Regions from separate parts of the Streptomyces sp. NPDC002463 genome, predicted to be linked through region 1. Evidence: riboswitches for the same ligand, from Rfam matches in the RefSeq annotation. Region 1 holds a riboswitch; each other region holds the start of a gene.
What was found. A riboswitch is a leader RNA that binds a small molecule or an ion and turns the genes downstream of it on or off. The one in region 1 is predicted to bind S-adenosylmethionine.

Region 2: linked by a shared signal. The riboswitch ahead of ACFYX3_RS40975 (IclR family transcriptional regulator) and the one ahead of ACFYX3_RS06200 (aminotransferase class V-fold PLP-dependent enzyme) in region 1 are both predicted to bind S-adenosylmethionine.
Region 3: linked by a shared signal. The riboswitch ahead of thrC (threonine synthase) and the one ahead of ACFYX3_RS06200 (aminotransferase class V-fold PLP-dependent enzyme) in region 1 are both predicted to bind S-adenosylmethionine.

Annotation. Positions count from the first base shown of each region.
Region 1 is NZ_JBIARL010000002.1:229,603-239,441, forward strand. Features, by position in the region: gene ACFYX3_RS06185 (Rieske 2Fe-2S domain-containing protein) at 1-930, shown strand, start outside; gene ACFYX3_RS06190 (cytochrome bc complex cytochrome b subunit) at 927-2,549, shown strand; gene trpD (anthranilate phosphoribosyltransferase) at 2,680-3,744, shown strand; SAM riboswitch class IV at 3,832-3,948, shown strand; gene ACFYX3_RS06200 (aminotransferase class V-fold PLP-dependent enzyme) at 4,135-5,532, shown strand; gene ACFYX3_RS06205 (Lrp/AsnC family transcriptional regulator) at 5,602-5,883, opposite strand; gene ACFYX3_RS06210 (rhomboid family intramembrane serine protease) at 5,880-6,614, opposite strand; gene ACFYX3_RS06215 (hypothetical protein) at 6,774-7,016, shown strand; gene ACFYX3_RS06220 (NYN domain-containing protein) at 7,050-8,414, shown strand; gene ACFYX3_RS06225 (NlpC/P60 family protein) at 8,671-9,702, shown strand.
Region 2 is NZ_JBIARL010000041.1:27,800-37,638, reverse strand. Features, by position in the region: gene ACFYX3_RS40980 (MFS transporter) at 53-562, shown strand; gene ACFYX3_RS40975 (IclR family transcriptional regulator) at 916-1,638, opposite strand; SAM riboswitch class I at 1,828-1,969, opposite strand; gene ACFYX3_RS40970 (response regulator) at 2,240-2,926, opposite strand; gene ACFYX3_RS40965 (sensor histidine kinase) at 2,923-4,125, opposite strand; gene ACFYX3_RS40960 (ABC transporter ATP-binding protein) at 4,262-5,173, shown strand; gene ACFYX3_RS40955 (ABC transporter permease subunit) at 5,170-6,021, shown strand; gene ACFYX3_RS40950 (hypothetical protein) at 6,602-7,108, opposite strand; gene ACFYX3_RS40945 (winged helix-turn-helix domain-containing protein) at 7,166-7,729, opposite strand; gene ACFYX3_RS40940 (MerR family transcriptional regulator) at 7,975-8,892, opposite strand; gene ACFYX3_RS40935 (carboxylesterase/lipase family protein) at 9,077-9,839, shown strand, end outside.
Region 3 is NZ_JBIARL010000030.1:22,336-32,174, reverse strand. Features, by position in the region: gene ACFYX3_RS38040 (FG-GAP-like repeat-containing protein) at 1-928, opposite strand, end outside; gene ACFYX3_RS38035 (SRPBCC domain-containing protein) at 1,158-1,631, opposite strand; gene groL (chaperonin GroEL) at 1,754-3,382, opposite strand; gene ACFYX3_RS38025 (cold-shock protein) at 3,703-3,906, opposite strand; gene ACFYX3_RS38020 (MoaD/ThiS family protein) at 4,317-4,595, opposite strand; gene thrC (threonine synthase) at 4,723-6,033, opposite strand; SAM riboswitch class I at 6,027-6,222, opposite strand; gene ACFYX3_RS38010 (glucosyl-3-phosphoglycerate synthase) at 6,372-7,340, shown strand; gene ACFYX3_RS38005 (trehalose-6-phosphate synthase) at 7,423-8,778, shown strand; gene ACFYX3_RS38000 (hypothetical protein) at 8,827-9,522, opposite strand; gene ACFYX3_RS37995 (hypothetical protein) at 9,618-9,839, opposite strand, start outside.

The sequences.
Region 1 (9,839 bases):
CAGGACATCGACGAGCGGGCCGCCCGCCGGTCCGAGCGTGCGGTCGCCTTCATGTTCACGCTGTCGATGCTGGCCACCGTCGGCTTCATCGCCTCGTACGTGATCTTCCCGGTCGACAAGATCGTGTACATCTGGCCCTTCGGCCACGTGTCCGCGCTCAACTTCGCCCTGGGTCTGACCCTCGGTGCCGCCCTCTTCTTCATCGGCGCGGGCGCGGTCCACTGGGCCCGCACCCTGATGTCCGACGTCGAGGTCGCCGACGAGCGTCACCCGATGCAGGCGTCGCCCGAGGTCAAGGCGAAGGTCATGGCGGACTTCGCGGCCGGTGCCGCGGAGTCGGGCATGGGCCGCCGCAAGCTCATCCGCAACACGATGTTCGGCGCGCTGGCGCTCGTGCCGCTCTCCGGCATCGTGCTGCTGCGTGACATGGGCCCGCTGCCCGAGAAGAAGCTCCGGTCCACGCTGTGGGCCAAGGGTCTTCAGCTCATCAACATGAACACGAACGAGCCGCTGCGTCCCGAGGACGTCGCGGTCGGTTCGCTGACCTTCGCGATGCCCGAGGGCCTCTCGGAGCACGACGAGCACTTCCAGACCGAGATCGCCAAGGCCGCCCTGATGATCGTCCGGATCCAGCCGGAGGACATCAAGGACAAGCGCGAGCTCGAGTGGTCCCACGAGGGCATCGTCGCGTTCTCGAAGATCTGCACCCACGTGGGCTGCCCGATCTCCCTGTACGAGCAGCAGACGCACCACGTGCTCTGCCCGTGCCACCAGTCCACCTTCGACCTCTCCGACGGCGCCCGCGTCATCTTCGGCCCGGCCGGTCACGCCCTCCCGCAGCTGCGGATCGGCGTGAACGACAAGGGCTTCCTCGAGGCGCTCGGCGACTTCGACGAGCCCGTCGGTCCTGCCTTCTGGGAGCGCGGATGAGCACCGTGACCGAAACGAAGAAAGCGCCCGCCGGCGAGCGGGTCGCGGACTGGGCCGACGGCCGCCTGGGGATCTACACGCTGGCCAAGGCCAACATGCGGAAGATCTTCCCGGACCACTGGTCCTTCATGCTGGGCGAGGTCTGCCTCTACAGCTTCCTCATCATCATCCTGACGGGCGTCTACCTGACGATGTTCTTCCACCCGTCGATGAACGAGGTGGAGTACGTCGGACCGTACGTCCCGCTCCAGGGACAGCTGATGTCCGAGGCGTTCAACTCGACCATGCACATCTCCTTCGAGGTGCGCGGTGGTCTGCTGATCCGGCAGATCCACCACTGGGCGGCGCTGATCTTCCTCGCCGGCATGTTCGTGCACATGATGCGCGTGTTCTTCACCGGCGCGTTCCGCAAGCCGCGTGAGATCAACTGGCTGTTCGGCTTCCTGCTGTTCTTCCTGGGCATGTTCACCGGTTTCACCGGTTACTCGCTCCCGGACGACCTGCTCTCCGGCACCGGTGTCCGCTTCATGCAGGGCGCGATCCTGTCCGTGCCGGTCCTCGGCACGTACCTGTCGATGTTCCTGTTCGGCGGCGAGTTCCCCGGCGGCGACTTCGTCGCCCGGTTCTACTCGGCGCACGTGCTGCTGCTCCCCGGCATCATGCTGGGCCTCGTGGTCGCCCACCTCATCCTGGTGTTCGTCCACAAGCACACGCAGTTCGCCGGCCCCGGCCGGACGAACAACAACGTCGTCGGCATGCCGCTGCTGCCCGTGTACATGGCGAAGGCCGGAGGCTTCTTCTTCCTGGTCTTCGGTGTCATCGCGGTCATCGCGGCGATCGCCTCGATCAACCCGATCTGGGCCATCGGCCCGTACCGCCCGGACCAGGTGTCCACCGGCGCCCAGCCCGACTGGTACATGGGCTTCGCCGAGGGTCTGATCCGTGTCATGCCGGGCTGGGAGATCAACCTGTGGGGCCACACGCTGGTCCTCGGCGTGATGATCCCGCTGGCGATCTTCCCGGCGGTCCTCGCGGCCATCGCGGTCTACCCGTTCATCGAGTCCTGGATCACCGGCGACAAGCGCGAGCACCACATCGCGCAGCGCCCGCGCAACGCTCCGACGCGCACCGCCTTCGGTGTCGCCTGGATCACCGCGTACATGATCATGCTCGTGGGTGGTGGAAACGACCTCTGGGCGACGCACTTCCACCTGTCGCTCAACTCGATCACCTGGTTCGTGCGGATCTTCTTCTTCGCCGGTCCGGTCATCGCGTTCATCGCCACCAAGCGGATCTGCCTCGGCCTCCAGCGCCGCGACAAGGACAAGGTGCTGCACGGCCGCGAGTCGGGCATCATCAAGCGCCTGCCGCACGGTGAGTTCGTCGAGGTCCACGAGCCGCTCAGCCAGGGCGAGCTGCACCGCCTCACGGCGCACGAGCAGTACGAGGCCGCCGAGCTTCCGCCGGCCGTCGACGAGAACGGCGTCGAGCGCAAGATCGGCCGCATGGAGAAGCTCCGGGTCAAGCTCAACAAGGGCTACTACGGCGACGACAGCCAGATCGCCAAGCCCACGGTCGAGGAGTACAAGGAGATCCAGAGCGGCCACGGCCACCACTGATCACCCTGAACACCTGACCTTGTAGGTCGCCACGGCGAGAGCCCCGTCCATTCGATGGACGGGGCTCTTTGCCGTCCCCGGAGGTCGATAGGGTGGGTGTGTATCCGTCACGTGATCATCAGGAGCTGCCATGAGCGCTGCGACCCCCGCTGGAGGACCTACGTCGGCGGGCCGCTCCTGGCCCGTCCTGCTGAACGGCCTCCTCGACGGCAACGATCTGTCCGCCGACGACACCGCCTGGGCGATGGACCTGATCATGAGCGGCGAGGCGACCGACGCCCAGATCGCCGGGTTCATGGTGGCGCTGCGCGCCAAGGGCGAGACCGTCCAGGAGATCACCGGCCTCGTCCGGACCATGTACGCGCACGCCAACACGATCGAGGTGCCGGGACCGGCCGTCGACATCGTCGGCACCGGCGGCGACGGCGCCAAGACCGTCAACATCTCCACGATGGCGTCGATCGTCGTCGCCGGCACGGGCACCAAGGTCGTCAAGCACGGCAACCGCGCCGCGTCCTCCGCCTCCGGCTCCTCCGACGTCCTGGAGAAGCTCGGCATCAACCTGAACCTCACCCCGCGGCGGGTCGCCGAGGTCGCCGAGGAAGCCGGCATCACCATCTGCTTCGCGGTCAAGTTCCACCCCTCGCTGCGGCACGTCGCCGCGGCCCGAGGCCAGCTGGGCATCCGGACGACGTTCAACGTCCTCGGCCCGCTGACCAACCCGGCCAAGGTGCGGGCCCAGGCCGTCGGCGTCGCCGACCCGCGCATGGCGCCGGTCGTCGCCGGGGTCTTCGCCGAGCGCGGCAACTCCGCCCTCGTCTTCCGCGGCGACGACGGCCTCGACGAGCTGACCACCACCTCCACCTCCCGGGTCTGGGTGGTCAAGGACGGCGGCGTCACCGAGGAGCGCTTCGACCCTCGGGACGTCGGCATCGAGCTCGTCCCCCTGGAGGCCCTGCGCGGCGCCGACGCCTCGTACAACGCCGACGTGGCCCGCCGGCTGCTCGCGGGGGAGACCGGTCCGGTACGGGACGCGGTGCTGCTCAACGCGGCGGCGGCGCTCACCGCCCTGGATCCCGGCACGGGCACCCTGGCGGAGCAGCTGAGTGCCGGCATCGCGAAGGCGGCCGAATCGATCGACTCCGGCGCGGCCCGCCGCTCCCTGGAGCGGTGGATCGCCGCCAGCAACGCCTGAGGTCGTATGAACGGAGCATTGCGACCCCGTCCCGGATGCCGGGACGGGGTTGCGGCGTATTGATCGTCTGGCATAAGTTCTGGAACAGGTCATGAGTGACAGCTGCAAGGCCCCGGCCGGCTGTCCGGCAACCCTCCGTCCGTGGCGGGGTGCCCCGGGTGAAGACCAGGCCGTACGAGCAGAAGCCTGCGGCAAGCGCGGACCCCTGCGCCTAACCCTGGGGTCCTTGGTCCTCTAGGGAGCGTTGTCTCGTGAGCAAGCGAATGCGTTAGGGCCCTTTCGGCCCCTCTTCCCCTCTCCACCCGTAGTGCGGCGCAGCCCTTCGCGCGCTGCCGCCCCGCGGGCCCTTTCACGCCTTTTCGCGCCCTTTTTATGCCGGGAGATACCGCCATGTCCGCATGCCCGAACGCCGCCACCGCCACCGTCGACACCGCCGCCGAGTCCGCCGACCCCTGCTGCGCCGCCCCGCTCCCGGTCCTCGGCCGGGACGTGACCGTCCCGCTCGTCACCGGCGGCGAGGTGACCTACGCGGCGCTCGACTACGCGGCCAGCGCGCCGGCCCTCCAGCGGGTCTGGGACGACGTCGCCGCGTACGCCCCCTACTACGGCAGCGTCCACCGCGGCGCCGGGTACCTCTCCCAGCTCTCCACCGACCTCTTCGAGAACAGCCGCGCCACCGTCGCCGAGTTCCTCGACTGCCGCCCCGGCGACCAGGTCGTCTTCACCCGCTCCACCACCGACTCGCTCAACCTGCTCGCCGCCACCATCCCGGCCGACTGCGAGGTCTTCGTCTTCGAGACCGAGCACCACGCCTCGCTGCTGCCCTGGCGCGACGCCCGCGTGACCTACCTCAACGCGCCCCGCACCCCCGCGCAGGCCGTCGAGACCCTGGAGCGCGCCCTCGCCGAACGCGACCCCTACGGCCCCGCCCTCGTCTGCGTGACCGGCGCCTCCAACGTCACCGGCGAGCTGTGGCCGGTGACGGAGCTGGCCGCCGCCGCGCACGCGCACGGCGCCCGGATCGTGCTCGACGCCGCCCAGCTCGCGCCCCACCACCCCGTCTCCGTGCAGGAGTTGGACGTGGACTGGGTCGCCTTCTCCGGGCACAAGCTGTACGCGCCCTTCGGCTCCGGCGTGCTCGCCGGCCGCGCCGACTGGCTGCAGGATTCCGAGCCCTACCTCGCGGGCGGTGGAGCGTCCCGCAAGGTAGCCCGTCGGGCCGACGGTGGTGTGGACGTGGAGTGGCACACCACCGCGGCCCGACATGAAGCCGGTTCGCCGAACGTCATCGGCGTCTACTCGATCGCCTCCGCCTGCAAGGCGCTCACCGAGGCCGGCTTCGACTCCCTCGTCGCCCGCGAGCGGCACCTGATCGCGAAGGTGCGCGAGGGCCTGGCCGAGGTGCCCGAGGTTCGCGTCCTCTCGCTCTTCGGCGACGACGCGCCCCGCGTGGGCGTCATCTCCTTCGTCGTGGAGGGCTGGAACAGCTCCCACTTCGCCGCCGCGCTCTCCGCCGAGTACGGCATCGGCGTCCGCGACGGCCTCTTCTGCGCCCACCCGCTGGTCCGCACCCTGCTCGGCAGCGACCCGCAGGACCCGGGCGAGTGCGGTGCCCCCGAGGCGGCCCCGGGGGAGCGGTCCCTGAACGCCATCCGGGTGAGTTTCGGCGCCGGTACGCCGGACGAGCACGTGGAGCGGTTCGTCGGCGCCGTCAAGGAGCTCGTCCGGGACGGCGCGCAGTGGAAGTACCGCACCGAGGACGGCCGCTGCGTCCCGGACCGCGGCTGATCGCTCACTCGTACGGGTGAAGGGGGCCTCCCGGTCGGGAGGCCCCCTTCGGCCGTGCCACGCGCGGTGTCAGGACTCCAGGCCGATGGCGAACGCCGCCTCCAGGTCGTGCTGGGAGTACGTGCGGAAGGCGACGTGCGTGTCCGTGGCCTCGACTCCGGGGATCTTGCTGATGCGGCCGGGGATGACGTCCGCCAGGTCGTCGTGGCGCGGCACCCGGACCATGGCGATCAGGTCGTACGTACCGGTGACCGAGAAGACCTCGCTGACGCTGTCGAGCGCGGCGATCGACTCGGCGATCTCGGGGATGCGGTCCACGCTGGTCTTGATGAGCACGATCGCGGTGATCACGGCTGGCTTTCTCCCTCGGTCGCCGCGGCTTGGGCTTTCACTCTATCCCCACCGCGGAAGCGCCCCCAGGCGTAGAGGAAGCCGACGGAGAAGCCCACGACATGGGCCAGATAGGCGACGCCGGGCCCCGCGCCCGCCGCCCGCGCGGCCATCCACTGCAGCGTGAACCAGAAGATCAGCACGATCCAGGCGGGGAAGCGCAGCGGCAGGAAGAACAGGAAGGGGAAGAGGCTGGTGACCCGGGAGCGCGGGAAGAGGAAGAGGAAGGCCCCGAGCACCGCGGAGATCGCCCCGGAGGCCCCGACCAGGGTCTGGTCGCTGTCGGCGTGTGCCAGCGCGTACCCGGACAGGGCGACGTAGCCGGTCCCCAGGTAGAAGAGGCAGAACTCGACCGGCCCCATGCGCTCCTCGGCCATCGCCCCGAAGACGTAGAGGAAGAGCATGTTGCCCAGGAGGTGGAGCCAGCTGCCGTGGACGAAGAGCGCGGTCAGCGGGGTGAGCAGGGCGCGCGGCTCGCCGCCCGTCAGCTCGTCGGGGACGACGCCCCAGCGGCGGAAGTAGGCGCCCTGGGCGGCCAGGAGCTCGTCGCCCGTGCCGTACACCGGATTGAGTCCGGCGACCGGACTGATCACGAAGAGCAGGCAGCACGCGGCGATCAGTCCGTACGTCACCGTGGGTCCGCTGCGGGCGCCCCGCCAGGCACCGAGGACCGCGCCTCGCCAGTCGATCATGGACAGATCATGGCGTACCGGGGTCCATGTGGACAGAGTGCCTCGCCGTGCCCCGCTCTCCCCGGGAGGCCGTAGGGTTACGGGCAAAACCGACCGCAGTTCGACGGCGCACCGCGGCTCCCGCACCTGGTACCACGCAACAGGAAGAAGGATGGACCGATGACGACGGTTCCCCTGCCGACCGACGAGACCCGCTGGCGCTGCACGCTCTGCGGCAACCTGACCCGCTTCGACGTGACCCGTTCCTCGAAGGTCGTGGAGTACGTCCATCTGGACCTGGCCGGCGACCCGACGGTCGAGGAGCGGCAGGTGGTCAGTGAGACCATCGAGTCGGTCCGCTGCCGCTGGTGCAACGCGGTGGACCAGATCGAACTGGTGGACAGGCCGGGCGCCGCCTCCTGAGGGACGGCGCGGACGACATAGGGGTGACGGATCGTGGAGCAGCCCGCGCACGGTGGTGAGCCGGCCGGCGCGGCAGGTGACGCTGCCGAGACGCTCGACCACCCATTGCCGGAAGGTGTACGGCGGCGGGTCGTCGCGCTGGTCGCGGACGCCTTCGGCGGGCTCACCGTCGCGGAGCTGCCCGCGCCCCTGAGGCAGTACGCCCGTTTCACCGCGAGCCGGCGGGCCAGGTTCGCCGGCAACGCGATGGCCGCGGCGCTCGACACCGACGCCCTCTTCCGGCAGCGGATCGGCGAGCGGTTCAAGCAGGGCCAGCCCGAGCTGGCCGGAGCCGTGGAGGCCGGCACCCCGCCCGCGGCAGCCGACCCCGTCGACGTGGCGGCGGCCGCCTACGTGCTGCGCCCGCCCGGCTGGGTCAAGCTCGTCGCCGCCGCCGGCGAGGAGGCCGAGCGGGCCGACGCCGAGCGGGCCGACGAGGCCGGCCGGCGCGAGCTGGAGCGGCTGCGCGAGGAGCTCGCCGCCGCCAAGGACCGCTCCCGGGGCGAGACCGAGCAGCTCCGGCACGACCTGGACGCCGCCCGCAAGGAGGCGGAATCGCTTCACCGCAAGCTGCGCAGCGCCCAGAGCGACGTCAAGCGCGGCGAGGCCGCGCTGCGCAAGGTCCAGGGCGAGATCGAGGCCGCGCGGGCCGAGTCGGCGGCGCAGGTGTCGGCCGCCGAGAGCGAGACGCGGCGGCTCAAGGCCAGGCTCGGCGAGGTCGAGGCGGCCCTGGAGGCCAGCCGCAGGACCGCCCGCGAGGGCCGCTCGGTGGAGGACATGCGGCTGCGGCTGCTGCTCGACACGGTCCTCGACGCGGCCCAGGGGCTGCGCCGCGAACTCGCGCTGCCGCCCGTCTCGGTGCACCCGGCGGACACCGTGGACGCGGTGGAGCCGGGGCGGATGTCCCCGAAGGACATCGCGGCGCGGGCGCTCTCCGAGACCGATCCGGCGCTGCTCGACCAGCTGCTCGCGCTGCCGCAGGCGCACCTGGTCGTCGACGGCTACAACGTCACCAAGACCGGCTATCCGACGATGCCGCTGGAGAAGCAGCGGCTGCGGCTGCTCGGCAGTCTCTCGGCGCTCGCGGCCCGCTCCGGCGCCGAGGTCACCTGTGTCTTCGACGGGGCGGAGCTGGCGGCCCCGGTGCTGCTCGCGCCGCCGCGCGGGGTGCGGGTGCTGTTCTCCAAGCCCGGCGTCACGGCGGACGAGTTGATCCGGCAGCTGGTCCGGGCGGAGCCGCCGGGGCGGCCGGTCGTGGTGGTCTCCACCGACCGCGAGGTGGCCGACGGCGTCGCGAAGGCAGGGGCGCGGCCGGTGACGTCCGCCTTGCTGCTGAAGCGGCTTTCGCGCCTCTCGTGACACATCGCAAGTCCTGGGCGCTATGCCCGAATTGTGGGTGGCGCACGGTCAAGTGCCCATCACTGGCCGTGTGATGTATGTAAATAAAGTGGTGCGTGGGCGAGATTTTTGCCAGCGGGATTTGAACTGATCACAACTTGGTCACTAGGGTCGGGCTTCGAACCTTCGCGCGGTTGATCACCCATCCGGGGTGGCGGCGGAGGAACCGCCTGCCCCTGACCGGTTGGGCGGCTCGAGGAAGAAGGAGCTCGCCTTCGTGGCGTCCCACCGTCGACCCAAGCAGCCGAGCCGTACCCGTGTGACCGTGTTCACCGCGGCAGCGGCCGCCGCCGTCGCCCTCTCCGCCCAGTCCGGAGCGCAGGCGGCCCCCGCACAGCCCAAGATCGACGAGGTCAAGTCGAAGGTCGACAAGCTGAACCACGAGGCCGAGGAGGCCACCGAGCAGTACAACCTCGCCGAGGAGCGGCGGGGCAAGCTGCAGAAGGAGATCGGCCAGCTCCAGGACAAGGTGGCCCGCGGTCAGGAGGAGCTCAACACCCTCCGCGACCAGATCGGTTCGGTCGCCAGTGCCCAGTACCGCTCCGGCGGCATCGACCCGGCGCTGCAGCTCTTCCTCTCCGCCGACCCGGACACCTACCTCGACAAGGCGTCCGCGATCGACCAGCTGAGCGCCCAGCAGGCCGACGTCCTCACCTCGATCCAGGCGAAGCAGCGCACGCTCGCCCAGGAGCGGGCCGAGGCCACCACGAAGCTGGCCGACCTCGAGGACGTCCGCAAGACCCTCGGCGAGAAGAAGAAGAAGTTCCAGGGCAAGCTGGCCGAGGCCCGCCAGCTCCTCAACACCCTCACCGCCGAAGAGCGCGCCAAGGTGCGCCAGCAGGAGCAGCGCGCCAGCCGCGCCGCCGGCGACCGCGTCGACCTGGGCAACGAGGTCCCGGCCTCGCAGCGCGGTGCCGCCGCTCTCGCCGCCGCCGCCACCCAGATCGGCAAGCCGTACGCCTCCGGCATGGAGGGCCCCAACTCGTACGACTGCTCGGGTCTGACCCAGTGGGCCTACGGCCAGGCCGGCGTCGGCCTCACCCGCACCACCTACACCCAGCAGAACGACGGTGTGAAGATCGGCCGCAGCCAGCTCAAGCCGGGCGACCTGGTCTTCTTCAACGGCCTGTCGCACGTGGGCCTGTACGCGGGCAACAACACCGTCCTGCACGCCCCGTACACGGGTGCCTTCGTCCGCTACGAGTCCATGAACACCATCGGTGGCTTCATGTTCGGCGTCCGTATCTGACGCACTCCGAAACGCCGCGCCATGCCGCCCGAACGGGTGGTTCGCGGCGACGCGCACTGACCTGACGCCCCGCCGGTGACCTGTGTTCTCCGGCGGGGCGTCACTTTGTGTGCCCGGCGGCTTCGTTGGAGGAGGGC
Region 2 (9,839 bases), on a different contig from region 1:
TTAGCATCACTATCCGTGAGCCTCCACGGAAAGTGGACCAGGGCCCGTTCTCATCGACGAAGCCACCCGGAGAAGCATTCTGCTGGTCAACATCCTCACTGCGTTCGTGTTCGGCCTGACCACGATCACCTCGGCCGTCCTCTCCGACCGCATGGGGCGACGCCGAGTCCTCATCGCAGGAACCGTGTTCGGTATCGCCGCAGGCCTGCTGGCCTTCCAGATCATGCAGCCGGGCAGCGCAGCGTCCTTCTTCGCCGGCGTCAGCATTCTGATGATCGCCCTGGGCATCCCCTACGGCCCCGCCGCCGCATACCTGCCCGAACTGTTCAAGACCCGCTACCGCTACACCGGCACAGGTATGGGATACAACCTCGCCGGGATCCTTGGCGGCGGTGCGCCGCTCCTGCTCGCCCCGCCTCTGGCCGAACGCTACGGCGGAATGGGAGTCGCCTGGTACCTGTCGGCACTCGGCGTCATCAGCACCCTGTACCTGCTGCGCCTGAAGGAGACACGCGGCGTGCAGATCGAGATCCCCGAAGCCACAGCGGCCGAACCCGCTTGATCTGACGACAGGCGCGGCCGCCCGGTGTTGCCTGCCTGGCCGTCCACTCCGGCTTGGGCGTTGGGCAACGCCCATGCCCGTGACCGGCTGGTTCGCAGAATCGTCGTTGGTGCCGCGCCGCCGTCGCTCTCCCTGAGTACATCTGTCCGATGCCCGTTCCTGCAGGCGGCCACGTAGTTCAGCGAGAGCCTGTACAGGCCTTCCAGGGCACCGCCCGGGTAGGGATATAGGCCACGACAGTGGTGCGGACCTCCTCGGCGCGGCATACACCGCTCAGAGATCGTCGATGATCCGGCCGAGGAAGTCTGAGCACGCCAGCAGGGAGAGCCAGGACCCCACGTGGTGCTGCCGGGTCAGGGGTGGGAGACGGCTTCGGTGAGGCGGTCGGCTGCGTCGACGGCGGCCTTTGCGAGCCGGGCGCCGGGGTGTCGGGTGAGGCGTTGGATCGGGCCGGTGACCGTGACGGCGGCCACGACACGGTGGGACGAGTTGCGGACCGGTGCCGAGACGGAGGCCATGCCGGGTTCGCGCTCTCCGATCGACTGGGCCCAGCCCCGGCGCCGTACGCCGCTGAGAGCGGTGGCCGTGAAGCGAGCACCCTGCAGACCTTCGTAGAAGCGCTCGGGTTCCTCCCAGGCCAGCAGGACCTGGGCGGCGGAGCCGACCTTCAGGGGGAGCGTGGACCCCACCGGCACGATGTCGCGCAGGCCGGAGGTCCGCTCGGCGGCGGCGATGCAGACGCGCATCTCGCCCTGGCGCCGGTAGAGCTGCGCACTCTCGCCGGTGGCGTCCCGGAGGGAGGTGAGAACCGGGCCGGCCGCGGCCAGCAGGCAGTCCTCGCCCGCGGCGGCCGAGAGCTCGCCGAGTCGAGGGCCGAGGACGAAGCGACCCTGCAGGTCCCTGCCGACCAGGCGGTGGCGTTCGAGTGCGAGGGCGAGTCGGTGGGCCGTGGGCCGCGACAAGCCGGTGGAGGCGACCAGCCCCGCCAGAGTGGCCGGGCCCGACGCCAGCGCGCCGAGGATCACTGCGGCCTTGTCGAGGACGCCAACACCACTAGAAATATCCGAAATGTCCATGAAGGGGGTACTCCAGTCTCGGTCCGCGAGCCGAGGCCCGCGGTGACCTCACCCAGGGGAGGGCAGGGATGATCAGCGGGAAAGGACCGAAGCGGTCGGCCGATATGCCGCGGCGATCACGAGATGGGTACGCGGAAAGCCCGGGGCGGACAGAGCCGGGGCGAAAGGCAGCACAGAGAGCACCGTGTCTCCTCATCTTTTCCCGCGCCACGTTGGCGCGGGCCGGAGTTGGCACTGATCCCGACGGCGCGGCGCGAACATGGAACGCCGAGTCGATCGGGGAGTTGCCGGGGCTTCGTAGGGCCGGTCCCTCCACCCCTCTGGATGATTCGCGGGGAACCATACAAGACTTTCGGGGCTACCTGCCAATGGCTTCCTGCCGGGAGGGCGGCAGATCAGGCCGGCTGTGACACAGCCGCAGGGCGAACCGAATCCGGACGGGATCGCGGGAGCGAGGTGGGCCAAGAGACCCCGGACGGTCGTGCCGGCCCGCTACGAGGCAGCCAAATTGGCCGGGGGACTGTAAATCGTTCGGGGCATCCTCCATGATCGGGAGTTACGCCGAACGATTCAGTCCCCCTGCGGCGAGTCCGACCAGGACTCAGCCGGCCGCCGACACCAGGCCCGCTTCGTAGGCGGCGATGACGAGCTGGATCCGGTCGCGGGCGTCGAGCTTGGTCAGGAGCCGGGCCACATGGGTCTTGACGGTGGCGGGGCCGATGAAGAGTTCGGCGGCGATCTCGTGGTTGGACATGCCGCGTCCGACCAGGGTCAGTACCTCGCGTTCCCGCCCCGTGATGCCGTCGACCTGCCGGCCCCGTGACGGGAACGGTCCGGTTGGTCGACGGCCGGCGGAGGCCGGGGGCCGTCCGGCGAACTCCTGGATGAGGCGGCGGGTGACGCTCGGCGCGATCAGCGCGTCACCGGCGGCGACCACCCGGATCGCCGCGATGATGTCGACCAGCGCCATGTCCTTGACGAGGAACCCGCTCGCACCCGCGCGGAGCGAGGCGTAGACGTTGTCGTCGTCGTCGAAGGTGGTCAGGACGACGACGCGCGCCGTGTCGGATCGTTCCGTGATGAGCCGGGTGGCTTCGATGCCGTCCATACCCGGCATGCGGATGTCCATCACCACGACGTCGGGTCCGAGGTCCGCAGCGAGCTCGACCGCCTCCGCGCCCGTGCCGGCCATCCCCACGACGTCGAGGTCCGGGATGTCGGCGATGACCATGGCGAGGCCGGTGCGCACGAGTTCCTGGTCGTCGGCGAGCACGATACGGATCGTCATGCCGGCAGCCTAGCCGTGACTCTGAAGCCGCCTTCGGGCCTGGACCCGGCGCTGAACCGGCCGTTCAGCAGGGCGACCCGCTCGCGCATCCCCGAGATTCCGTGACCGGTCCCCGCACCACCCGTCCGCACCGCACCGCGTCCCCCGTCGTCCACGACGTCGATGGCCAGTTCCCCGTCGCGGTACTCCACGGACACGCGGCAGTGGCCGCTGCCCGAATGGCGCACCACGTTGGTGACCGACTCCTGGATGATCCGGAAGGCGGCCAGGTCGGTCTCCGGATGCAGGGGACGCCGCCGTCCCAGCCAGCACACCTCGACGCGTACCCCGGCGTCGGCCGTCGTCTCCGCGAGCCGGTCGACGGCCTCCAGGCCCGCCGGTGCGGCGGCCCTCCCCGGACCCGCCTCCGCCTCGTCCGCCTCCGTCTGGCGCAGCGCGCCGAGCATGCGCCGCAGGCCTGCCAGCGTCTCGCGGCTGGAGGCCTCGATGGCGTGCAGAGCCTTGCGCGCGCCGTCCGGCTGGGTGTCGATGACGAGGCTCGCGGCGCCGGCCTGGATCGCGATGACGCCGATGTTGTGGGCGACCATGTCGTGCAGTTCCCTGGCGATCCGCAGCCGCTCGGCGACCACCGCCCGGGCCGCCGCCTCCGCGTGCAGGGCCTCTCCGTGTTCCCGCCGCTGGCGGATCGAGTGGCCGATCAGCCAGGCGAGGACGACGGTCAGCACGGCGGCCGACACCTCGGACAGGACGTCGCCGACCGTCTCGTTCCCCTGAGACCCGACCAGCCAACCGCCCACGAACGTACCGGTCCAGACGGCGGTCACGGCGCCGGCGGCCGCGATCCCCGTCCGGCGCGACCTGGTGGCCGCGATCCAGCAGATCAGCACGTCCATGGCGGGGAACAGAGGCCAGGTCCGCCCCGTGAGCACCATGACGGCGATCGACTCGGCGAGCATCAGCCCCAGCACGGGCAAGGGGTGGCGGCGAGCCACTCCGACCGGCGACGCCATGAGAGCGGCCACTCCCGCGCCGGCCCAGAGCCCCCAGCGCAGGAGGGGCTGCGGAGAGAGGTGGAAGAAGGCGTTCATCCCGGTGAACAGGACCAGCGCGAACAGGGCGGCCGCGCCCCGGGCGACCGCCGTCCGGGCCTGGGGCGACATCCGTCTCAGCAGCGGGAGCCGCGGCGTTCTTCGATCCACCGGCCGATCGTAGCCAGCCCGTCCACGGCCGGGCGTCCGCCCAGGAGCGTACGCCCGGGAGGGGACGCGTCCGGTCACGGGCGGTCCGCCCGTGACCGGACGCCGTACCGGGTCCGCCCGGGGCACCGTTGGCCGGGTGATCGACATCAATCAACTCACCAAGCGCTACGGCGGCGTCCTGGCCGTCGACGGCCTGACCTTCACCGTGCGCCCCGGGCAGGTGACCGGGTTCCTGGGCCCCAACGGCGCGGGCAAGAGCACCACACTGCGCGTGCTGCTGGGCCTCAACTCCCCCACGAGCGGCAGCGCCACCATCGACGGCCGTCCGTTCCGCGGGTTCGGCACCGGACTGCGCCGCGTCGGCGCCCTGCTGGACGCGAACGACGTCCACAAGGGACGCACGGCAACCGCGCACCTGGCCGCACTGGCCCGCAGCAACGGCCTGGCCCGGCGCCGCGTCCGGGACGTCCTGGAGACGGTCGGCCTGGGCGAGGCCGGGCACCGGCGGATCGGCGGCTTCTCCCTCGGCATGCGGCAGCGCCTCGGCATCGCCTCCGCCCTGCTCGGCGACCCGCCCGTCCTGCTGTTCGACGAGCCGGTCAACGGCCTCGACCCCGAGGGCATCCGGTGGGCGCGGGAGCTGTTCCGCCGTCTGGCCGCCGAGGGGCGGACCGTGTTCGTCTCCAGCCATCTGATGAGCGAGATGGCGAACACCGCCGACCACCTGATCGTCATCGGGGGCGGCAGGCTGATCGCCGACGAGCCGGTCGGGGACTTCGCCGCCCGTGCCGCTCACGCCGGCGTCACCGTCCGCACGCCCGCCCCGGACGCCCTGGCCGACGTCCTGCGCGCGGCCGGCGCGTCGGTGCTCGCGGGACCCCGGGGCACCCTCAAGGTCACCGGCCTGACCACCGACCGCGTCAACGCCCTCGCCTTCACGCACCGCGTGATGGTCCACGAGGTCACCGCCCACGGCGGATCGCTGGAAGACGCGTTCATGCAGCTCACCGCCGACAGTGTCCAGTACCGTGCCGGAGACCCCCGATGACCGCACTCACCACCTCACCCGGACTCACCGCCCGGACCACGCCCCGCTGGCGCGATCTGCTCGGCGCCGAATGGATCAAGCTCCGGTCGCTGCGCTCGACCTCGATCGTGCTGGTCGGCACCGTCCTCCTCGCCTGGTACGTCGCCTACGACGGCGCCCACCAGGCCTACACCGCCTGGCCCGGCTTCGAGGAGGACTTCAGACGGATCTTCGACCCCGGACACGAGACCCTCTACCCGCCGGCGTATCTCCTGCTCATGACCGTCGCCGGCGTGATCGGCGCGCAGACCGTGGTCGGCGAGCACGCCAATGGGCTGATCCGTACGACGTTCATCGCCGTGCCCGCTCGCAGCCGCGTGGTGCTGGCCAAGGCCGCCGTCGTCGCAGCGGTGCTGGCGTTCACCGGCCTGCTGGTGGGCGTCGGCTCCTGGGCCATCGCCATGGCCGTCTCCTCGGACCGGATCACCGCGTTCGACTGGAGCACCCCCGGTCTGCCGGGCCTCCTCGCGGCCGTCGCGATCACGTTCCCGGTGTCCGGCCTGATCGGCATGGCCGTCGGCACGCTCGTCCGCAATGGTCCGGCCACCGTCTTCGTCCTCTTCGTCAACTTCATGATCGTGCCGATGGGCCTGCTGGCGCCCGACGACAGGGTCCTGCACACCGGGAACCTCTTCGAGCAGCTGAGCAACGCCCTGCCGTTCTCCGCGTTCCTCCAGCTCACCCACCTCGGCACCGGGCACATCATGGGCCACCATCCGTCCGACACGGAGGCGTGGATCGCGCTCCCGGCCTGGTCCGTCGCTGCCTGCGCCGTCGCGGTGACGGCCCTCCGCCACCGCGACGTATGAGCACACAGAGCCTCGCAGATCCGTCAACGGGCGGCTGGGTCCTGGGCGGCGACGTGCCCGCCCGATCGACACGCCCGTGACGCACCGCCCCCTTCGGCGACCGGTCTACCCTTACGCCGCGGCATGGAACGAAACTGAGTATCTCGACTACCTGCGGTCCGAGCGGCGTGGCTACGCATGGGTAATGCAGCATCACGGCGGGCTGGCGCCGGAGGAGGCGAGGGAGGCTGTCCTGGTGCATTACCCATACGAGTCGGCTGAGGCATCGTTCCGCGGGCTGATCTTTCACGACGAGGCATGGCACTGGGCAATGCTGTCGATCCACGGCGATCGGTACGTAGTGGAACACCCCGAGCTGGTTCATCCGTCACCTGACTACCCAGCCCTTGAGTAGCCAATCGACGAACCCATTCGAACATCGAGGTAACGCTCCGCGACCGCTCCCCGGGATCTGTGCCAAAACCGGTTCTCGTGCGCATAGCCACGCGGGGATGGTCCCGCCCCCGGCCGGCCCGGTGGTTCGACCATGTCCTGCTCCCCGTACGTGCGGGGATGGCTCCGGCAAGGCGGTTCGTGTTGTTCAGTCCTGACGGGTGCCGTGGATGATGCGGTCGGTGATGGCCGTGGCGTGTTCTGGGTGTTTGTCCAGCCATGTGCGGAGGCGGTCCTGTACGGCCTCGGCGACGCTGACGCGTACTGCGGTGCCGGCCAGCATGCCGCGCGTGGAGCCGGAGAACTCGGGCCGGTCCGGTTTCACCGACACGACCGCCGTCAGACCGTCGCCGATCTGGGCGGCGCTGAGATCGGGCGCTGCCTCCGCGAGGAGCCGGCACTCCCGCAGGTACGCGTTGACCGCGGCCGCCACCCCGTCGCGGAACCCTGTCACGTGCGTGCCGCCGTGGGGTGTGGGCTCGCTGTTGGCGTAGCTGTGGAGCCTTTCCTCGGTCGCGGTAGTCCTTCCAGGAGAAGCTCTTGCGTGCGCCTTTGAGGAGAAGGTGGGTGCGGGGCCGGTGGATGAGACGGCTTTTCTCGCCGGGTTTGTAGCAGCACAGCGCGGCGACCGAGGTCCGGCGGCGGGCCCTGCCACGGACGCGGATGACGGGCGTGTGCCCGCGTCGGCCCCAGGTACGGGCCCGGGGCGGCGTCATGGAGAAGCCGGCTTCGTCCTCGAAGACGATCCAGGCGCCACATGCCGCCGCGAGGCTTTTACCCGCGGCCACACCTCCTTCTTCCACAGCTCCACCGCGTGCTCGTCACGCTCGAGTGCTCTGCGGACTGGCGCCTGCCAGGACCAGCCGTGCCGTTTGAGCAGCCGCCACACCGTCGCCACCGACAGGCTCACCCGCAGCTGCCGGCGGATCACCGCCTGGACCCGGGCCAGAGTCCGGCGTTCGTCTTCGAAGCCGTGAGCTGCAGGTCCCTTTCCGAGTTCTTCCTCGAGTACGGCGAACTGGGCGTCGCTGATGGTCGGGGAGTTCGCCGGACCTGCAGAGCGCAGGCCTTCCAGTCCGCCCTCGCGCCGGGCACGGCGCCGGCGTTCCACCGACCGCACACTCACCCGCAGGTCCCTCGCGATCACCGCGGTCTTCTCACCCGTCGCGAACCTCTGGCCGGCCTGAAGCCGGATCCCCTCACGAAACGCCCGACGCTCAGCGGTCAGGCCCCATCCTCCGGATACTTCATCCCACCGGCATACCGCGGGGATCATGAACCGTCACCACCCGACGACAACCCGAAAACCTCAGTAACCGGTCTCTGACCCACATCGCCGTCGTACCGCCCGGGTTGCTCGCCCGCGCTATCTGCGTGGTCAGAGAGCGGACTCGCTCACCAGAGCGGGGATGGAGCGACAACTGACACCTCGACAACTGCACGGTTTTCGATCAGCCCCGAGCATGCCCACTGACCAGGCCGGCACACCGGGAAAACTCCAAGCCCCCCGACAGAGTCAAGCTAGGTGTTCGTTGCGGCGATCGACATCGACAGGCCGTCGGTGAGCCATCGATGCGCCACGGTCATGTTCAGGACGCGCCCGGCCGTAGCGGTGCCGACCAGGGCCCAGTACCGCTCCAGTCGGGGGTCGAAACCGGATGACCGTGATACCAGTCCGTGGAGGTGTGCGCGGAAGGCGGGGGTGTCCGACTCCCGCCGGGCTCGCGCGTGGGCGGACACGAACGCGTCCACGGCGTCGCCCGCGCCCGGCGGCATGCCTTGGGCCAGAGCGGCGGCCGTCAGCGCGGCGGCTTCGTCGATCTCCGCGTAGAAGGCCGGGCCGTCCCTCATCTCTTCGTCGTGGTCCTGGGTCCAGCGGGTGAAACCGGGCGTGGAAATGAGCAGGTGCAGCTCGGCGTAGGCCAGGGCCGAGGCAGGGACGGGGTCCTGCGGTGGGGCGGGGGCCAGCATGGCGACCATGATGTCGAGCCGAGGCTTGGGCATGGCCGCGGACAGCTCGCGGTACCAGTGATCAGTGAGCGTGCGGTGCGCCTCCGGAAGCCGCTGCACGCGGGAGAGTATCTCCAGGCGCCGGAGCCGTTCCTCACCCGGGCAGTCGTCCAGTGCCTTGAGCGTAGCCTCGCGCCACCGCAGTTCGGTCAGTCGTTCCTGCACCGCTTCGAGCTCGGTTGCCATCAATTCGCCGAGTGTGCACTCCCCCGTGACCACCTGCGTGATCCTTGCGATCGGGGTGTCCAGCGCCCGCAGGCGTCTGATGAGCCGGATCCGCTCCCACGCCTCGGGGCCGTAGCGCCGATGACCACCGGTGCTACGAGCGGCCACCGGCAGCAGACCGCTGTCGGAGTAGTAGCGGAGCGTTTTGACGGGAAGGCCCGTTCCGGCCGCGAGTTCACCGATGCTCCACGTGTCTTGCGTCACAGCCTCTTGAACCTCCAGTGCGCGGGAGGTTCTAGCGTATTGATCGCCGACGGACCGGTCCTCGCCGTTCTCACAGTTCAGATCTCGTTCCGTCCTGCCTGGACCGGTGTGGCCGCGTGCCACCGCGTCTCGTGCCGTCCCGTCCCGTCCCCGACCAAGAACGGTGGTAGCTATGCCCCCGACCATGTCAGCCCCGCGTCCGTACGGAAGGGCCGGACTCCGCGTGGCGCTCCTCCCCCTGCTGTGCGCGGTGGCGCTGCTGTCCGCCACCGCCGCACCCGCGGCCGGCACAGGCCGCGGGTCCCCTGACTCCGAGAGACAGGACCGTACGGTCGTACGCACGGAGCAGGGCCTGGTACGCGGCGCGTCCCACGACTCGTACACCACTTTCGACGGCATTCCGTACGCCGCGCCGCCGACCGGACCGCTGCGCTGGCGTCCCCCTGTGCCCGCCGCTGCGTGGCAGGGTGTCCGGGACGCCACGACGCCGGCTGAGCGCTGTGTGCAGATGCCTACACCGGGCGCGAGCGGGGTCATCGGCTCGGAGGACTGCCTCTACCTCAACGTCACGGTGCCGGCGACCAAGTCGGCGGCGGAGAAGCGGCCCGTGATGGTGTGGATGCACGGCGGTGCGTTCCTGGGCGGTTCCGGCAGTGACTACAGCGCCGAACGGCTGGCGGCCCAGGGTGACGCCATCGTCGTCACGGTCAATTACCGGTTGGGGATCTTCGGCTACTTCGGCCACTCCGGGTTGGGCGCCGCCCCGCCGTTCGGCCTGGCAGACCAGCAGGCCGCCCTGCGCTGGGTACGGGCGAACGCCGCGCGTTTCGGCGGCGATCCGCGCAATGTCACGCTGTTCGGTGAGTCCGCGGGCGCCCTCGGCATCTGCGCCCACCTCACCTCGCCGACAGCCGCCGGACTCTTCCAGCGGGCCGTCCTCCAGAGCG
Region 3 (9,839 bases), on a different contig from region 1:
GGCTGGGCGGGGTCACGGTGACGAAGGAGTCGCCGAAGCGCCGGACGACGTCGTCGTAGGAGGCGATGTCCCGCATGTCGAGGGTGGCCGGTTCCGCGTCCAGGTCGTCGCGGCGGTACACCTGGGCGTCACTGCCGGACGGGGCGCCGTAGTGGAAGACGGTGTCCTTGTCGAACGACACGCTCTCGCCCCGGGTGGAGAGCGTCTTGATCTTCCCGGTCGCCAGGTCGACGACCCACCACCCCTGGCTCATCGTGGAGTCCACCCACTTGATGCCGCGGACGGCGATCGACCGCGCGTCTCCCTCGCTGACGGAGAGGTTCCAGCCCTCGGGCAGGCCCTCCAGCAGCTGGTCCTGGACACCGCCGCCGGACGGGTGCAGAAGGTGCAGACCGGTGACGGCGCTCTCGGTGCCGGTCCGCGTGATGACGGTGTCGCCGTACGTCGCGACGTACGTCTGGCCCTCCGGGATCGGGACCGTGACCGTCTCGCCCCCACCGGCCCGCTGCTGGAGCGTCACGTGCGGGGTCGGGCTGTCCGCGTAGACGGCCACGGTGTCGGAGCCGTGCCCGAAGTCCGCCGGGTATTCGGTGAATCGGAACTCGTCGACGTCGTACGAGAGCGGCTTCGGCAGCCGGTGGTCGAGGACGGTCGTCGCGCCGGTCGCGTAGTCGATCCAGCGGAGCCGGTCGTCGCCCTCCTGCGCGGTGAGGAAGCCGGTCTCGCCGGCGTTCAGGACGATGGTGGCGCGGGGCACGAAGCGCGCGCCCGGGCTGACGACGACGGCTTCGCCGGCCGTCGTCACGGGCGCGTCGGCCGCCACCGCCCCCGCGGTGGCGCCGACACCGGCCGTCACCGCGAGGGTGACGGTGAGTGCGATGCGGCCGAGCGCACGCCGGCGCGGCCGTCCGGACAACGGGTTGATCACGTGGAAGTCCCTCCCCAGGGCATACGGCGCGGGGAAGGGGCCTCGTGGTCACGCCTCTCGTCCCCCGCGCGAGCAGGCCGACCCTAACAGAGCCCGGCCTCCGCGGGGAGGTAATTTCGAACCTGTTCAACTTCTCTTCCGGACGTCGACGGGAGAGACCGCCCGGCGCCTGCCGGAAGTACTCCGTCCCGGACCTGAGGGTGCCCGCCCCCTGCTCGCCGCCCCGCTCTCAGCCCATCCCCGCCAGGTGCGCAGCCAGCCGGTCGTACTGCTCCCGCACCCCCGCCTCCATGCCCGCCGCCAGTGCCTGGTCCCTGATCTCGTTCGACGGCCAGAAGGACGTGCTGGTCAGGGCCGTGCCGCCGTCGGGGGTCGCGTCGAAGGTGAGGGTCACGCGGACCGGCTCGGCGTCCGGCATCTGCTCGAAGACCTCCGTGTAGTCGAGCCGCTCCGCCGGGACCACGTCCTCGTACGTCCCGGAGAAGACGATCTCCTGGCCGTCCGGCCCGGTCTGGCCCCAGCGCCAGGCACCGCCCGCCCGCAGGTCCATGTCGACGACGAAGATGGTCAGCCCGGCCGCCCCGTACCACTCCCGTACGTGCTCGGGCCGCGTCCAGGCCTCCCAGACGCGGGCCGGCGGGGCCTCGAAGGTGCGGGTGACGACGAGCTCGCGGTCGGCCGGTGTCGTGAGGAGGGTGACCATGACGACGACCCCTTCCGTACGCCTCGCCCCTTCCAGCATCCGCCGAACGCCCGAGGGCGGCACCCCCACCAGGGGGTGCCGCCCTCGTTCGCGTTCAGCGATGAACTGCCGATCCCTCGGGATCAGAAGTCCATGTCACCGCCCGGCATGCCGCCGCCGGCCGGCGCAGCGGCCTTCTCCGGCTTGTCGGCGATGACGGCCTCGGTGGTGAGGAACAGCGCGGCGATCGACGCGGCGTTCTGCAGCGCGGAGCGCGTGACCTTCGCCGGGTCGATGATGCCCTCGGCGATGAGGTCGACGTACTCGTTGGTCGCGGCGTTCAGGCCGTGGCCGACGGGCAGGTTGCGGACCTTCTCCGCCACGACGCCGCCCTCGAGGCCGGCGTTGACGGCGATCTGCTTCAGCGGGGCCTCGAGGGCCAGCTTGACGATGTTGGCACCGGTGGCCTCGTCGCCCGTCAGGTCCGCCTCGAGCTTCTCGAAGACGTTGGAGGCCTGGAGCAGGGCCACGCCACCGCCGGCGACGATGCCCTCCTCGACGGCCGCCTTCGCGTTGCGAACGGCGTCCTCGATGCGGTGCTTGCGCTCCTTGAGCTCGACCTCGGTCGCGGCACCGGCCTTGATGACGGCCACGCCGCCGGCCAGCTTCGCGAGGCGCTCCTGGAGCTTCTCGCGGTCGTAGTCCGAGTCGGAGTTCTCGATCTCGGCGCGGATCTGGTTCACGCGACCGGCGACCTGCTCGCTGTCACCGGCACCGTCGACGATGGTGGTCTCGTCCTTGGTGATGACGACCTTGCGGGCGCGGCCCAGCAGGTCCAGGCCCGCGTTCTCGAGCTTGAGGCCGACCTCCTCGGAGATGACCGTGCCGCCCGTGAGGATGGCGATGTCGTTCAGCATGGCCTTGCGGCGGTCGCCGAAGCCCGGGGCCTTGACGGCGACGGACTTGAAGGTGCCGCGGATCTTGTTGACGACCAGGGTCGACAGGGCCTCGCCCTCGACGTCCTCGGCGATGATCAGCAGCGGCTTGCCCGACTGCATGACCTTCTCCAGGAGCGGAAGGAGGTCCTTCACGGAGGAGATCTTGGAGTTGACGATCAGGAGGTACGGGTCGTCGAGCGACGCCTCCATGCGCTCCATGTCGGTGGCGAAGTACGCCGAGATGTAGCCCTTGTCGAAGCGCATGCCCTCGGTGAGCTCCAGCTCCAGACCGAAGGTCTGGGACTCCTCGACGGTGATGACGCCTTCCTTGCCGACCTTGTCCATGGCCTCGGCGATGAGCTCGCCGATCTGGGTGTCGGCGGCGGAGATGGAGGCCGTGGAAGCGATCTGCTCCTTGGTCTCGACATCCTTCGCCTGCTCGAGCAGGGCGCCGGAGACGGCCTCGACGGCCTTCTCGATGCCGCGCTTGAGGGCCATCGGGTTGGCACCCGCGGCGACGTTGCGGAGGCCCTCGCGGACGAGCGCCTGGGCGAGGACGGTGGCGGTGGTCGTACCGTCGCCGGCGACGTCGTCCGTCTTCTTGGCGACTTCCTTGACCAGCTCGGCGCCGATCTTCTCGTACGGGTCCTCGAGCTCGATCTCCTTGGCGATGGAGACACCATCGTTGGTGATCGTGGGGGCGCCCCACTTCTTCTCGAGGACGACGTTGCGGCCCTTGGGGCCGAGGGTGACCTTGACGGCGTCAGCGAGCTGGTTCATGCCGCGCTCGAGACCGCGCCGGGCCTCCTCGTCGAACGCGATGATCTTGGCCATGTGAAGTGGTCCTCCCGGACATGGGGTGGATAACGCTCCAGGACCGCGCCGACGCCCGCGACGGACGGCCTGCGTGCCCTGTGGTTCCTTGCCCCACCTGGCCGCGGGCCTCGTCTGCCCGATCCTCGTAAGCACTCTCACCTTCCGAGTGCTAACGCCAATGATTAGCACTCGCCCTAGGAGAGTGCAAGCGACTCTCGCGTTTCGGGAGGCGGATCAGGACGACGACCGGGACGCTCCCGGAACGCACGAGGGGTCCGCATCCCCTCAGGGATGCGGACCCCTCGACGGCGTTGCGTCGGTGGCCGATCGCGCCGCGCTCAGACGGCGAGCTTGACCATGTCCGCCTGCGGACCCTTCTGGCCCTGCGAGATCTCGAACTCGACCCGCTGGCCTTCTTCGAGGCTGCGGTAGCCATCCATCTGGATCGCGCTGTAGTGGACGAAAACATCCGCACCACCGTCTACCGCGATGAAGCCGTAGCCCTTCTCCGCGTTGAACCACTTGACGGTGCCCTGAGCCATGCCTAACTCCCCTATTACTGGCCCTTGCGCGGGACCCGCACTTCGCGGACCCGGGTCAGACCTCTGCGCCGGAACGCGTCGACCGCGGCTGAATGTATCTGCCCAACTGCCCTCTGCAACAGGTCATTCGACCGAGAATTCTGGGCGCCCCGGAAAGGGGAATTGGGGAGAATCCTCAGGATGACGGGGCAAGTCGGGCCCGGCAAAACGCGCAGAAGGTACACAACGTGCGCGCACTTTGGCTGCTTCTTGTCGTGCGGGGGCGCATTCTCATATGCGTTCGGCATGAGCAGCGGAGGGGACTTCCCCAACTCTACCGCGCTCAACCATGCAGAATTGCCCCTTCCGCTTATCGCGCGGAAGGGGCAATTCGTACTGACCGGTAAGCCTGAGCGGGTCTCAGTTACGGCTCAGCAGCCGCCGGCGACGGCCGGGATGATCGAAACGCCCGCGCCGGCCGGGGTGGCCGTCTCCAGGCCCTGCTCGAAGCGCACGTCGTCGTCGTTCACGTAGACGTTGACGAAGCGGCGCAGCTTGCCCTGGTCGTCCAGGACGCGGGCGGCGATGCCCGTGTGGTTCTTCTCCAGGTCCGCGATGACCTCGGCGAGGGTCGCGCCCTCGGCCTGGACCTCGGACTGACCGCCCGTGTAGGTGCGGAGGATGGTGGGGATGCGGACGTTCACTGCCATGTCTTCGAAACCTTTCAGTGGGCCAGGAAAGCGGACCGGCCTTGAGGGGACGGCCCAGGCGGACCGGCCCCGAGTGGACCGGCCCTCGGCGGACCGGCCCTCGGCGGACCGGCTCAGGCGGGCCGGCTCAGAGCGCCAGGCCGGCGTCGCGGAACGCGTCCAGGCTCGGGCGGATGGTGACGGTCGCCTGAGAGGTGTCGGCCACCGCGTCCAGGGTCTTGAGTCCGTCGCCCGTGTTGAGGACGACGGTGGTGAGGTCCGGGTCGATCAGACCGGCCTCGACGAGCTTCCTGGTGACGCCGACGGTCACGCCGCCCGCGGTCTCCGCGAAGATGCCCTCGGTGCGGGCGAGGATCTTGATGGCCTCGACGACCTGCTCGTCGTTCACGTCCTCCACGGCGCCGCCGGTCCGGCGGGCGATGTCGAGGACGTACGGGCCGTCGGCCGGGTTGCCGATGGCGAGGGACTTGGCGATCGTGTTCGGCTTCTGCGGCCGGACGACGTCGTGACCGGCCTTGAACGCGACGGAGACCGGGGAGCAGCCCTCGGCCTGGGCACCGAAGATCTTGTACGGCTTGTCCTCGACGAGGCCCAGCTTGATGAGCTCCTGGAGACCCTTGTCGATCTTCGTGAGCTGGGAGCCGGAGGCGATCGGGATGACGAGCTGGTCGGGGATGACCCAGCCGAGCTGCTCGCAGATCTCGTACGCGAGCGTCTTGGAGCCCTCGCCGTAGTACGGACGGAGGTTGACGTTCACGAAGCCCCAGCCCTCGCCGAGCGGGTCGCCGATGAGCTCCGAGCAGAAGCGGTTGACGTCGTCGTAGTTGCCCTCGATGGCGACGAGGTCACCGCCGTAGACACCGGCCATGACGACCTTGCCCTGCTCCAGGTCGTGCGGGATGAACACGCAGGAGCGGAAGCCGGCGCGGGCGGCGGCGGCGCCGACGGCGCCGGCCAGGTTGCCGGTGGAGGAGCAGGAGAGGGTGGTGAAGCCGAAGGCGCGGGCGGCCTCGATGGCCTGGGCGACGACCCGGTCCTTGAAGGAGTGGGTCGGGTTGCCGGAGTCGTCCTTGACGAACAGCTTGCCGGGGGCGACACCGATCTCGCGGGCGAGGTTGTCGGCCTGGACGAGCTTGGTCCAACCGGGGTTCAGGTTCGGCTTCTCGGCGACGTCGGCGGGGACGGGCAGCAGCGGGGCGTAGCGCCAGATGTTGGCGGGGCCGGCCTCGATCTGCTTGCGCAGCGCCTCGGGGTCACCGGTGGGAAGGTCGTAGGCGACTTCGAGCGGTCCGAAGCAGAGCTCGCAGGCGAAGATCGGTCCGAGCGGGAAGACTTCACCGCATTCGCGACAGGAGAGCCCGGAAGCGGGACCGAGGTCGACGGTGGTCGCGGGGGTAGCGGTCTGTACAGCCATGGAGGCGAGGCCCTTTCTCCTCATCTTTCCCATGACGAATTTTTCGCCATGAGACGGATTTGGCACCTTCCCTAGCCGGGGACCTCGCGCAAACAAGCTGCGTCCGTCAGGACACCACTAGGGGTGGTGGCCGGGAGACGGGTGGGCGAGTAACCGACTGGAGGGTTGCCGGGGCTTCAACGGGCCGTTTCCCTCTGCCCCTCTGGATGAGCGGTATTCGATTGTGAAGCGCGGTGGACTTTCGTTCCTGCGCTCCGACGCGGGCGGCACCCCGACGTGCATCGGGCATCCGCGTTGTTCAAGACTGTAACCGAAGGCCCGGACGCTTGGACCGGCCGTCCGAACCGCGAGATGGAGATCACGTGCTGGAAGAGGTGGAACGCTGGCTGGACCGGCGGTCCTGGTCCGTGACGGACCGGCCGCTGGAGCGGATCCTCGCCGCCAAGCGGAACACGAAGGTCAGCGTCGTCCTGCCGGCGCTGAACGAGGAGGCGACGGTCGGGGACATCGTCGCCGTGATCCGCCGCGAGCTGATGACGGAGGCGGTGCCGCTCGTCGACGAGCTGGTGGTGATCGACTCGGGCTCCACGGACCGTACGGCGGAGGTGGCGGCCGCGGCCGGGGCGCGGGTGGTCGCGCGGGACTCGATCCTCCCCCGAATACCGGCCCTGCCCGGCAAGGGCGAGGTCCTGTGGCGCTCACTGATGGTGACGGGCGGGGACGTCGTGTGCTTCGTGGACGCGGACCTGCGGGACTTCTCGGCGGACTTCGTGACGGGGATCGTGGGCCCGCTGCTCACGGACCCGGACGTCGACTTCGTGAAGGCGATGTACGACCGCCCGTTCGGCACCGAACTCGATGGGATCGCCTCCGGCAAGACCCCCGGTCAAGGCGGCCGGGTCACGGAACTGGTGGCCCGCCCCCTCCTCAACCTCCACTGGCCGCTGCTCGCCGGTTTCGTGCAGCCGCTGGGCGGCGAGTACGCGGCGCGGCGCTCGCTGCTCGAACGGCTGCCCTTCCCGGTCGGTTACGGAGTGGAGCTGGGGCTGCTCGTGGACGCCCTGCACACGGTGGGCCTGGACGCGCTCGCACAGGTGGACGTCGGCGTGCGCAAGCACCGGCACCAGGACGGGCAGGCGCTCGGCCGGATGGCGGCGGCGATCTACCGGACGGCACAGCTGCGGCTCTCGCGGGGTCACCTGGTGCGGCCGAGGCTGACGCAGTTCGAACGGGGCGAGAAGGGCTTCGAACCGCGGACGTACGCGGTGGACACGGAGGAGCGGCCCCCGATGGCCGAGATCGCGGAGTACGCGCAACGCCGCGTGGCGTGACGCCCGACGACGCTGGGTGGCCGGATCAGCTCGTCTCGTATACGTACGTTTGAGCGTTTACGGGACGGGCTAGGTTCGCCACATGGCTACTGTGCTCGTGGCATCCAACCGGGGCCCGGTCTCGTACGCGCTCGGCGAGGACGGCTCGCTCGACACCAGACGGGGCGGCGGCGGCCTGGTCTCGGCCCTGAGCACCATCGACACCCGGGAGAGCCTCTGGGTGTGCGCGGCGCTCGGCGAGGGCGACAGGGAAGCGGTCCGGCGGGGTGTCGCCGAGCAGGGCGTACGGATGCTGGACATCGCCCCGGACGTGTACGCCGACGCGTACAACGGCATCGCGAACTCGGTGCTGTGGTTCCTCCACCACCATCTGTACGACATCCCGCGGGAGCCCGTCTTCGACGCGGGGTTCCGCCGCCGCTGGGAGTCGTACCGCACGTACAACCGCGCCTTCGCGGAGGCGCTGGCGGCGGAGGCGGCGGAGGGGGCGGCGGTCCTGGTGCAGGACTACCACCTGGCGCTGGTGCCCGGGCAGCTCCGCGACCTCCGCCCGGACCTGCGCATCGCCCACTTCACGCACACGCCGTGGGCGTCCCCGGAATACCTGGGCATGCTCCCGGCCGACATCCGCGAGGAACTCCTCCGGGGCATGCTGGGCGCGGACCGGCTGGGCTTCCACACCCGGGCCTGGGCGAGGGCGTTCGAGGAGGGCGCGGGCGACCTGGGACGCACGAGGGTCGCGGCGTACCCGCTGGGCGTGGACGGCGAGGAACTGCGGGCGCTGGCGTACCGCCCGGAGGTGGACGAGAAGCTGGCGCAGCTCCGCACGGAGACCGGCGACCGCAGGACGATCGTCCGAGTGGACCGCACGGAACTCTCGAAGAACATCCTGCGAGGCCTCCAGGCCTACCGAGAACTCCTCACCACGCACCCCGAATGGCGCAACAGAGTCGTCCACCTGGCCTCGGCGTACCCCTCGCGCCAGGACCTGGAGTCGTACAGGTCGTACACGACGGCGGTGAGCGACCTGGCCGAGGAGATCAACACCGAATTCGGCACGCCGGACTGGCAGCCGGTCCTGGTCTCGGTGAAGGACGACTTCACCCGCTCCCTGGCGGCGTACCGCCTCGCGGACGTGGCCCTGGTGAACCCGGTGCGCGACGGCATGAACCTGGTCGCGAAGGAGATACCGGTCGTCTCGGAGACGGGCTGCGCGCTGGTCCTCTCCCGGGAGGCGGGGGCGTGCGAGGAACTCCACGAGGACGCCCTCGTCGTGAACCCCTTCGACGTCTCGGAAACGGCGGAAGCCCTCCACAGGGCCCTCACGATGCCCCCGTCGGAACGCGCGGACCGCACGAAACGCCTGACGGCGACGGCCACGGCGCACCCCCCGCAGCGCTGGTTCCTGGACCAGCTGGAGGCGCTGCGGGAGCGGTGAGCCGGTGGCCCGCTCCGCCCGACGGCGCGGGCGGAGCGGGGCTGCCGTTCAGGAGGAGAGGCGGTTCAGTGCCGCGGTGGCGATGCCTTCGACGTAGGTCGGGGCGTAGCCGGGCCGGCCGGTGAGCTCGACGATGGCGACCCTGGCGCCGCTGCGCAGGACCGCGACCCCGCCGGTGACGGTGCCGTCGCCGTTGTGGGCCGGGTACCAGTGGGCGGTGCCGCCGGTGGTGGTCAGGGTGTGGGCCGCGCCGTAGTACCAGTGGCCGGCGGGCTCGTCCTGGCAGTCCTGGACGAGCGCGACGAGCTGCTTCTCCCAGGTGGCGGCCGCGGTCTTGGTGGGGGCGCTCGCGGCCGACTCGGTCAGCAGGCCGTCGGTGTCGAAGGTCCAGTTCACGGACGCGTACGCGGTGGCCTTGCCCTGGGTCAGGTCGCTCATCGTCTCCTCGCCGGAGCACGCGGACAGCGCCTGGCGTCCGGTCAGCGCAACGGTCGCGCCGACCGGGTTCAGGCCCTTCCGGAAGTAGTCCTCGCTCTGGACGAGGTCGGCGGAGCCGAGTCCGGGCGCGGCGACCGCGACCGCAGCCGGGCGGGCGGCGGCCGCGGTGCGGTGCGCGGCCCCGTCGGCGGTGGCCGACTGGGTGCCGACGACGGTGGCCGTGATCAGTGCGGCGGCGAAGCAGGCCGCGGCGGCGACCCGGTTGCGGCGAACGGACTTCTGCTGGACGGTCTGGTTCTCGGTCATCTGGTCCCCCTGCTGGTCGGGACGCCTGCTGCGTCCTCGTACAACCGGGGGAGATGCCGCCGGAGGAGGGAAAGTTGGAGCTCTGACCGGCTGTTTCACAGCTGTGACAGAGCGGTCCTGACGACGCGGTCCATCGCGGCCGTCCCCAGGCAGGCGTCGACCTCCAGCACCCCGTAGTGGGTGCCGCTGCGCAGCACGGCGATGCCGCCGCAGGGCTCCTCGCCCTCGGGCGCCGTGCCGGTGGTGTTGAGGGATCCCTGGTAGGCGCCCATCCAGCTCGCGGTGACGTCCGGGGCGAGCCGCAGCGTCGTGGTCCT